Linked DNA regions of Collimonas fungivorans Ter331. Each later gene encodes a partner of the first gene's protein in a complex. Links are inferred from orthologs where the notes say so. Each region holds a gene or a part of one and is shown in the gene's direction. Other genes may lie near its edges.

Evidence for each region. The genes of interacting proteins can lie anywhere in the genome.
Region 2: the proteins of uvrB (region 1) and CFU_RS03740 are in contact, whole or in part, in a crystal structure (PDB 7EGT), measured with the Thermus thermophilus proteins. The link is inferred for Collimonas fungivorans Ter331 from one-to-one orthologs. Residues at the interface, in WP_096411307.1 of Thermus thermophilus: Glu23, Leu25, Arg26, Asp27, Gly28, Glu29, Arg30, Phe31, Arg55, Glu326, Asp327, Phe328, Glu379, Ser382, Gln383, His398, Gly400, Arg401; in WP_096412145.1 of Thermus thermophilus: His654, Arg656, Phe657, Gln666, Asp668, Glu669, Lys680, Arg681, Leu682, Ser683, Lys685, Tyr686, Ala687.

The regions. Positions count from the first base shown.
Region 1 is NC_015856.1:3,677,731-3,682,679, reverse strand. Bases 949-3,843 are described here. They hold uvrB (excinuclease ABC subunit UvrB), read left to right. Parts: upstream 949-1,302; coding sequence 1,303-3,384; downstream 3,385-3,843. Other genes in these bases: CFU_RS16160 (uracil-DNA glycosylase), read left to right, coding at 3,436-3,843; CFU_RS16170 (aromatic amino acid transaminase), read right to left, coding at 949-1,175. Also shown: more of CFU_RS16170, read right to left, coding at 1-948; more of CFU_RS16160, read left to right, coding at 3,844-4,224; CFU_RS16155 (TetR/AcrR family transcriptional regulator), read right to left, coding at 4,221-4,949. UniProt on the Escherichia coli protein: The UvrABC repair system catalyzes the recognition and processing of DNA lesions. A damage recognition complex composed of 2 UvrA and 2 UvrB subunits scans DNA for abnormalities.
Region 2 is NC_015856.1:846,951-851,985, forward strand. What follows is about bases 1,030-4,010. They hold CFU_RS03740 (UvrD-helicase domain-containing protein), read left to right. Parts: upstream 1,030-1,370; coding sequence 1,371-3,650; downstream 3,651-4,010. Other genes in these bases: CFU_RS03735 (MFS transporter), read right to left, coding at 1,030-1,161; CFU_RS03745 (BPSS1780 family membrane protein), read right to left, coding at 3,762-4,010. Also shown: more of CFU_RS03735, read right to left, coding at 1-1,029; more of CFU_RS03745, read right to left, coding at 4,011-4,559; CFU_RS03750 (homoserine kinase), read right to left, coding at 4,571-5,035. UniProt on the Escherichia coli protein: A helicase with DNA-dependent ATPase activity. Unwinds DNA duplexes with 3'-5' polarity. Translocates on single-stranded DNA with 3'-5' polarity. Initiates unwinding more efficiently from a nicked substrate than double-stranded DNA.

The DNA.
Region 1 (4,949 bases):
TTGGTATTGAGCGCGGCCACGCAGATGCGGCCGGTGTCGACGGCGTAGATCGAGAATTCGTCGCGCAGGCGTTCGACCTGGGCCTTGGTCAGGCCGGAGTAGGAGAACATGCCGCGTTGCTTGGTGACGAAATCGAAGTCGTGGCCTGGGGCCTGTTCCTTCAGTTTTTTCACCAGCAGGTGGCGCATTTCGCGGATGCGTACGCGCATGCCGGCCAGTTCTTCTTCCCACAGCTTGCGCAGCTCTGGCGAGGCCAGGGCGGTGGCGACTACCTGGCCGCCGTGGATCGGCGGGTTGGAGTAGTTGGTGCGCACCACGCGCTTGAGTTGCGACAGCACGCGGCCGGCTTCTTCCTTGCTGGCGGCGACGATGCTCAGGGCGCCGACGCGTTCGCCGTACAGCGAGAACGATTTCGAGAACGAGTTCGATACGAACACCGGGCCGCCTGCTTCGGTGAAGCGGCGCACTACCTGGCCGTCGGCTTCGATGCCGTCGCCAAAGCCCTGGTAGGCCATGTCGAGGAAGGGCACCAGGCCGCGCTGGGTGACGACGTCGATGACCTGGGTCCATTCGGCATCGCTGAGGTCGGCGCCGGTCGGGTTGTGGCAGCAGGCGTGCAGCAGGACGACCGAACCGCTCGGCATCGATTTCAGCGCATCCAGCATGCCGCTGAAGTTGACGCCGCGGGTGGCCGGGTCATAGTAAGGATAATTGTTGACGGTGAAGCCGGCCGATTCGAACAGCGCGCGGTGGTTTTCCCAGCTTGGATCGCTGATCCAGACTTGCGTGTTGTCGGCGCTGAAGCGCTTGAGGAAATCGGCGCCCAGTTTCAGCGCGCCGGTGCCGCCGATGGCTTGCACGGTGATCGCGCGCTTCTCTTGAACTACGGCGCTGTCGGCCCCAAATACCAGTTCTTGCACAGCCTTGTCGTAAGCCGCCAGGCCTTCGATCGGCAGGTAGGTGCGCGGCGCCAGTTTTTCGATCAGCAGCGCTTCCGCCTTTTGCACGCATTCCAGCAGCGGCACCTTGCCGTTGTCATCGTAATAGACGCCGACGCCGAGGTTGGTCTTGCCTGGATTCTGGTCCGCATTGAAACCCTCGGTGATGCCGAGGATAGGATCGCGTGGCGCCATTTCGATGGCGGTAAAGAGGGAGGCTGAAAGAGGTGCGTTCATCGTGATAACATAAAAAGTTGGCTGCAAAAGAGATTTTGCGGCCGGGTTGAATGCTGTGCCGGGTCACGAGACAAATCGCTGATCGGCGCGGATTTACTACCGTCTATTTTACCAAAGGTCGAAGCCCATGGCTGACATATCACAGGTTCAGAGCACTGTCGACGAGTCCAAAATCGTCACTTTTCCGAATTCGCCGTACAAGCTGTTCCAGCCGTTCCAGCCGGCCGGCGACCAGCCTGAGGCCATCGACAAGCTCGCCGAGGGCCTGCAAGACGGCCTGTTCTACCAGACCTTGCTGGGGGTGACCGGCTCCGGCAAGACCTATACGATGGCCAACGTGATCGCCCGCATGGGGCGGCCGGCGATCGTCTTCGCTCCCAATAAGACGCTGGCGGCCCAGCTGTACAGCGAGTTCCGCGAGTTTTTCCCGCACAACGCCGTCGAGTATTTCGTCAGCTACTACGATTATTACCAGCCGGAAGCCTATGTGCCGCAGCGCGACTTGTTCATCGAGAAAGATTCCTCGATCAATGAGCACATAGAACAGATGCGCCTGTCCTGCACCAAATCGCTGATGGAACGGCGCGATGTGGTCATTGTGGCAACGGTGTCGGCGATCTACGGTATCGGTAATCCCAACGAATACCACCAGATGATCCTGACCTTGCGCGCCAAGGACAAGGTCAGCCAGCGCGACGTCATCGCGCGCCTGATCCAGATGCAATACACGCGCAACGAGATCGATTTCGGCCGCGGCACCTTCCGCGTGCGCGGCGACACCATCGACGTCTTTCCGGCCGAGCATGCCGAGCTGGCCTTGCGCATCGAGATGTTCGACGATGAAATCGACAGCTTGCAGCTGTTCGACCCGCTCACCGGCCGCGTGCGGCAAAAGATCCCGCGCTTCACCGTCTATCCCGGTTCGCACTATGTAACGCCGCGCGCCACCGTGCTGCGCGCCATCGAAACCATCAAGGATGAACTGCGCGACCGGCTCGAATTTTTCCGTAAGGAAAATAAACTGATTGAAGAGCAGCGCATTGAGCAGCGCACCCGTTTCGATCTGGAAATGATGCAGGAAATCGGTTTCACCAAGGGCATCGAAAACTATTCGCGCCACCTGAGCGGCGCCTTGCCGGGCGAGCCGCCGCCGACCCTGGTCGATTACCTGCCGCAGGATGCGCTGATGTTCCTGGACGAATCGCACGTGCTGATCGGCCAGCTGAACGCCATGTACAACGGCGACCGCTCGCGCAAGACCAACCTGGTGGATTACGGTTTCCGGCTGCCGTCGGCGCTGGATAACCGGCCGCTGCGTTTCGATGAATTCGAAGGCAAGATGCGGCAGACGATTTTTGTCTCGGCCACGCCGGCCGATTATGAAAACCAGCATGCCGACCAGGTGGTGGAGCAGGTGGTGCGGCCGACCGGCCTGATCGATCCTGCGATCGAAGTGCGGCCGGCCTTGAGCCAGGTCGACGACCTGATGAACGAAGCCAATGCCCGCATCAAGAAGAACGAACGGGTGCTGGTCACCACGCTGACCAAGCGCATGGCGGAGCAGCTGACCGAGTTCCTGAGCGATAACGGCATCAAGGTGCGCTACCTGCACAGCGATATCGAAACCGTCGAGCGCGTGGAAATCATCCGCGACCTGCGCCTGGGCACGTTCGACGTGCTGGTTGGCATCAACCTGCTGCGCGAGGGCCTGGATATTCCTGAAGTGTCGCTGGTGGCGATCCTGGATGCCGACAAGGAAGGCTTCCTGCGTTCCGAGCGCAGCCTGATCCAGACCATAGGCCGCGCCGCGCGTAACCTGAACGGCACCGCGATCCTGTATGCGGACCGCATGACCGATTCCATGCGCCGCGCCATCGACGAAACCGAGCGCCGCCGCAACAAGCAGATCGCCTTCAATGCCGCCAACGGCATCACGCCGGTCGGCATCAGCAAGCAGATCAAGGAATTGATCGACGGCGTCTACAGCCCGCAGGAAGCGCGCGAAGTGCTGCATGCGGCGCAGGACCAGGCCAAGTACGAGGCGATGAGCGAGAAACAGGTGAGCAAGGAGATCAAGCGCCTGGAGAAGCAGATGGTCGATCACGCCAAGAACCTGGAGTTCGAAAAAGCCGCCCAGGTGCGCGACCAGCTGCATGTGCTGAAGCAGCAGCTGTTCGGTGCGCCGGGCGCGGACAATATCGTTTTGTAGTTGCAGGATTTTTTGCAGCCTGTGTTTGATCAATCCTGTTTTTGACGATTTATGACTGATTTTCTTCCTGCTTCAATCCGTTCCGCGTTGACCGGCGTGCATGCTTCCTGGCTCGCCATCCTGGAGCACGGCTTGCGCGCGGTGGCGCAAGCCAATCCGGCCTACCTGAAGGACTTGGCCGCGGCCGATTACCTGCCTACCGAGGGCCGTATGTTTGCCGCCTTCACCCAGCCGCTGGAAGCGGTGCGTTATGTGCTGGTGGGCGAGGGACCTTATCCGCGCGCGGCCAGCGCCACCGGCGTCTGTTTCATGGACGGCGCGGTCGGCTCCCTGTGGTCGGAGAAGGGGCTGTCGAAGCAGGTCAACCGCGCGACTTCCCTGCGCAATTTCATGAAGATGCTGCTGGTCGCCGATGGCCAGCTGGCGCTGGAAAACACGACCGGCGATGCGATGTCGGATGTGGCGTTGCAGGCGCAGAAGGACGGTTCACAGGCGATCCAGCTGCTGGCCGACCTGCAGGACAACATGGTGAAACGGGGATTTTTGCTGCTGAACGCTTCGCTGGTGTTCCGTCCGGACGTGCCGCCGGTCAAGGACGCCAAGGCCTGGCAGCCGTTCATGCAGGCAGTGTTGCAGGGGCTGGCCGATGCCGCGGACAAACGCGGCGAGGATCTGCCGACGCTGGTGTTGTGGGGGAAAATCGCCGAGCAGCTGAATGCCTACCCAGTGACTGCGCGCTTTCCGAAAGCAGTCGCCGAGCACCCATACAATCTCAGCTTCATCGGCAACGCCGGCATGCAGGCCCTGTTCGGGCCGATGCAGCTGTTGCGGCGTACTTAGATCAGGCTCATTTGCCGCAGGTCGATTTCGGCCTGGGTCAGCGGTTTTTCTGCTGCGGGCGCAGGTGCCGGGGGCGGGCTGAGATCCAGTTGCGGCTCAGCGACAGGCGTCGCGGTTTTCGGGGCCGGCGCCGGTTTGCTCCGTTTGCCGGCGGCCGGGACGGCGTTGGCCAGCCAGCGCTTGAGCATGTCGTCGAACAGCCCCAGCATCGCTTCCGGCAGTTCCGGCGTGTAGGCCTGGCGGATCACGATGCCGTCCCACATGGCGGTCAGCAGCAGCGCCGCCGCATGGGCATCCAGGGCCTGGTCGATCTGGCCGCGTTCCTGGGCGGTGCGCAGCATGTCGGCCAGGCCGTCTACCCACTCCGTCTCCGCCGTCTTGATCACCGCACCCACACGCTTGTTGCGCAAGCCTTCCGCGTAAATCTCGGTCATCAGGCCGGCGTCGCTGATCGCTGCGTAGCGGCGGGCGAAGGCGCGGGTGATGGCGGACAGCGCCTGCGGCAGGTCGTCGGTATCGTGGAATTCAGATAACAAAGTACGCGCCTGGCGCCTTTCGTCCTCCGCCATGGCCGCAATAATCGCATCCTTGCTGGTGAAATAGCGGTACACCGCGCCCGGGCCGAGGCCGACTTCGGTGCAGATCTCCTGCATCGAGGTCTGGTGGAAACCGGCCTTGCGGAAGCACTTTCCTGCGGATTTCAGGATGTCGACGCGTTTCTGGTC
Region 2 (5,035 bases), 2.8 Mb from region 1 along the record:
CGCAGCCAGCGACGCCACGGCGGCGAACAGGAACACTTCCGGATAGCCGAACTGGCCCACGATCAATCCCGCCAGCGGGCCGGTGACGCCCAGCGCCAGGTCCAGGAATACCGAATAGGCGCCGAGGGCGCTGCCGCGATTGGTGGCCGGCACCAGGTTCACCGCTTCCACTCCCAGCGCAGGGAAGATCAGGGCAAAACCGAAACCGGTGAGCGAGGCGCCGACCAGCGCCAGCGCAGGCGAACTGGCCTGCCACAGCAGCAACAGGCCGAGCGCCTCTACCGAGAAACAGACGATCGCCACGCGGAAACCGCCGAAGCGCAAGATGGTGCTGGCGAACAGCAGGCGCGCGCCGACAAAGAAGGTGCCGAACAGGGTCAGGCAAAATGCCGCGTTGGGCCATTGGTGGCTGGCATAAAACAAGGTGATGAAAGTGGCGATGGAACCGAAACCGATCGAGCCCAGGGCCAGGCCCATGCCGTGTGGAAATACTTTGCGCAATACGTGCTGGAACGGCAAGTGTTCGCCGCGCACCACGGCTGTCGCCGTTTTCAGGCGCGCCAGCAGGAAACCGCCGAGCGACAGCACGGTCACCGTGGCGCCTACCGCCGCCAGACCCCAGGCATGGTGGATCACCACGCCCAGCGGCGCACCGATAGCCAGTGCGCCATAAGTGGCGATGCCGTTCCAGGAAATCATGCGCGCCGTGTGCTGGGCGCCGACCCGGCCTATGCCCCAGGTAATCGCGCCGGTGCCGACCATGCTTTCGCCGCAGCCAAGCACCAGCCGGCCGATCAGCAGGATCGCCAGGCTCAGCGCCGGCATGTGCGGAAAGAATCCCGCCGCCAGCAGGAACACGCCGCTCACGCTGCAGCCGGCCAGGCCGCGCAGGACGGCGGTCTTGGGGCCGACCGAATCGGCCATGCGGCCGGCGAACGGCCGGCTCAGCAAGGTCGCCAGGTACTGCATGCTGATCGCCAGGCCGGCCAGCACCGAGCTGTAGCCGAGGTCGGTATGGACGTAGCCGGGCAGCACCGCCAGCGGTATGCCGATTGCCAGGTAGCAAATGAATGTAAAAAATGCAGTAGAAACGATGTGGAACGTGATGGCGGTCCCGGACAGCGGCTGGCTGGCGCGGTCGAGACTAACTTCTTCGGACATGGCGGGCGACGACTTGGTTGATTGGGTGGATGACTGCGAAGGGGATTGATGCAATGCAGTATTTTACTCTCCTGGCCCCGATGCTGCTGGCGGCTGCCATTGGCGCGATGACGGCATGCTGCTGTCGGCCGCGACCGTTGCCTGAGGGTTGCAGGATCGTTGCATGAGCGTTGCATCGGCCAACCGCCCGCGCAGCTTATAATGGCGGGATGCAAAATCTTCTTCATAACCTCAATCCAGAACAGCTCGCGGCAGTCACCCTGCCGGCGCAATCCGCACTCATCCTGGCCGGCGCCGGCTCCGGCAAGACGCGCGTGCTGACCACCCGCATCGCCTGGCTGATCCAGACCGGCCAGGTATCGCCGTCGGGCGTGCTGGCGGTGACGTTCACCAACAAGGCGTCGAAGGAAATGATGACGCGCTTGTCGGCGATGTTGCCGATCAATACACGCGGCATGTGGATAGGGACTTTCCACGGCCTGTGCAATCGCCTGCTGCGCGCCCATTACCGCGACGCCGCCTTGCCGCAGACTTTCCAGATACTGGATTCGCAGGACCAGCTGTCGGCAATTAAGCGTTTGCTGAAATCGCTCAATGTCGACGATGAAAAATACCCGCCGCGCAACCTGATGTACTTCATCAACGGCGCCAAGGACCAGGGCTTGCGCGCCAACGAGGTCGAAGCCAACGACGATTACAACCGCAAGTTCGTCGAGCTGTACGACCTGTACGACCAGCAATGCCAGCGCGAAGGCGTGGTCGATTTCGCCGAGCTGCTGCTGCGCACCTATGAACTGCTGAGCCGCAACCAGCCGCTGCGCGAGCACTACCAGTCGCGCTTCAAGCACATCCTGGTGGACGAGTTCCAGGACACCAACGACCTGCAATACAAATGGCTCAAGCTGATGGCGGGCCAGCGCGGCGCGGTGTTTGCGGTGGGCGACGACGACCAGAGCATCTATGCCTTCCGCGGCGCCAATGTCGGCAACATGAGTGCGTTCGAGCATGAGTTCCGGGTCGAGAACCTGATCAAGCTGGAGCAGAATTACCGTTCCCACGGCCATATCCTGGACAGCGCCAATACCCTGATCGCCAACAACAGCAAGCGGCTCGGCAAGAACCTGCGGACCGACGCCGGCCACGGCGAGCCGGTGCGCATCTACGAAGCCACCAGCGACCTGCAGGAAGCGCAGTGGATCATCGAAGAAACCAAGAGCCTGATCAACGAAGGCGCCAGCCGCAGCGAAATCGCGGTGCTGTACCGCTCCAATGCGCAGTCGCGCGTGATCGAACATGCCCTGGTGGCGTCCGGCATCCCTTATCGGGTGTACGGCGGCCAGCGCTATTTCGAACGCGCCGAGGTCAAGCACGCGATTGCCTACCTGCAGCTGATGGACAATCCGCACAACGATTCGGCCTTTCTGCGCGTGGTGAATTTCCCGGCGCGCGGCATCGGCGCGCGCTCGCTGGAGCAGCTGCAGGACGCGGCCAAGCAATACGGCATCTCCTTGTATGCAGCGGTGCCGTATGTAGCCGGCAAGGCTGGCGCCACGCTCGGTTCCTTCCTCAAGCTGATCGAAGGCGGGCGCTTTGAAACCCAGCATCTGCCGTTGCCGGAAATGGTGCAGGTGGTGCTCGACCTGAGCGGCCTGTTGCAGCACTACCAGAATGAAAAAGAAGGCGCCGACCGCATCGAGAATCTGGAGCAGCTGGTGAATGCCGCGACCCTGTTTGTTTCGGAAGAAGGATTCGGCATCGATGCGCCGGCCTTGCTTGGGCCCAAGGCGCAAGCGGTGTCAGGAGCGGCCATCACGACCGCCGACGGCATCGAAGTGTTCGATGCCGATGCGCCGCTGTCCGCGGTGATGTCGCCATTGTCGGCCTTCCTTTCGCATGCGTCGCTGGAGGCTGGCAATAACCAGGCTCAGGCTGGCGAGGAAGCCTTGCAGCTGATGACGGTGCACTCGGCCAAAGGCCTGGAGTTCGACGCGGTGTTCATTACCGGCCTGGAAGAGGGATTGTTCCCGCACGAGAATTCGCAGAAAGAGGACGCCGGCGTGGAAGAAGAGCGGCGCCTGATGTATGTCGCCATCACGCGTGCGAAAAAACGGCTGTACATGAGTTTTTCGCAGACCCGGATGCTGCATGGCCAGACCCGCTACAACATGCGCTCGCGCTTCTTCGACGAATTGCCGGAAGATGCGCTGAAGTGGCTGTCGCCCAAGGTGCAGCAGCATAGCTGGTTCGCCAACGCCAAATCGGCCTGGGACGAGGCGCCTGAGAAAGCTGCCAACAATATCTCCAAGAACTTCGGCCGGCGCGATATCGGCTGGCGCATTGGCGAGAACGTGGCGCACCTGAAGTTCGGCGAAGGCGTGATCGTGAATATCGAAGGCAGCGGCGGCAATGCGCGCGCCCACATCAACTTCGGCAGGCATGGCATGAAACTGTTGGACCTGAGCGTGGCGAAGCTGGAGAAGATTGCGTAGGGTGGGCACCTGTGCCCACGCGTGGCCTCGAATTCATCGTCACGCGGTATTGGCGGCAACGCGTGGGCAAAAAAAACTTGCCCACCCTACGTTCTGACCCGCCCCCGGTTCTTATTCCTGAGCGCCGGTTTCCTGCAGCGGCGGCAAATCAGCCTCAGGCCGGCCGAAGATGTGGGTATAAGTCGGATAAAAAGAGCAGTACATCACTACCGTCAATGCGATCGATAGCGGCAGCAGGATCATGAGCGTGACCGATTGGCTGCCGACCAGGACAGCTATCAATACGCTGATGATCGCCGGCAGCACGACGCCGATGGCGGCCCACGCCAGTCCATAGACGGCGAATGCTTTCAATTCGCGCGAGACGGCAAAGAAGCTGTAGAAAACGGCTTTCCGCACACCCATTTCTTTCCACATGATCAGCGGCGCCGCATACCAGAATGCCATTGCCGCCGGGAGGTAGACCACGGCGGAAAACAACATCGCCAGCGACATGCTGGAATCCTGTATTTCCTTCGGGTCAGGCGTGCTTTCGCCAGTCACGGTTTGCCAGAACAGGCCGCCGTCAATCAACGATGATGCCGCCAGCGCGATGACAGCCGCGATCAGATACAACACGCCCAGGAGCAATAATTTCTGTAGTGCCGGCGAGCGGAAACCTACCATCAGCAGATTCGGGTAGACGCGTTTGCCCTGCTCGATATTCACACAAGCCTGCATAAAGGACATGGCGAACACTGGCACCAGGACCAGCGGTAATATTCGTCCCAGCAGCGGCACGACGTTCAGCAGCAGCATCGCGAACATATACGCCAGGAATAAGGTGGAGATCTCGGCCGGTTGCTTGCGGAATAGCGCAAACCCCTCCTTGATCCATATCCATCCGGTTTTGGCAGGCAGTTTTTCCATTATTTATCTAATCAGTACAGGTTTGGCGCCGGATGGGCGACGCGCTGCCGCAGGATCCGCTCGAAATGGCCGGGGTCGTGCGGCGTCAGTATTTCTGCTTCGCGCGGCAAATAAAAATCGTACAGCCGCGACAGCCAGAAGCGCAAGGCGCCGGCGCGCAGCATCGCTTGCCAGGCAGTTTGTTCGTCGGCGCTGAACGGCCGCACCGCATGATACGCATCGAGCATCGCTCTTGTCCGGCTGTCGTCAAGCTTGCCGCTGGCCAGGTCTATGCACCAGTCGTTGACCGTGACCGCCAGGTCAAACAGCCAGGTATCGCAGCCGGCGAAATAGAAATCGAAAAATCCTGTCAGCCGCTCGCCGTCGAACATCACGTTGTTGCGGAACAGGTCGGCGTGCACCGGTCCGTTCGGCAATCGGCTATATGTTTGCGAGGCGGCGAAATTTTCCTGGAACGCCATTTCGTCGCGCAGCAG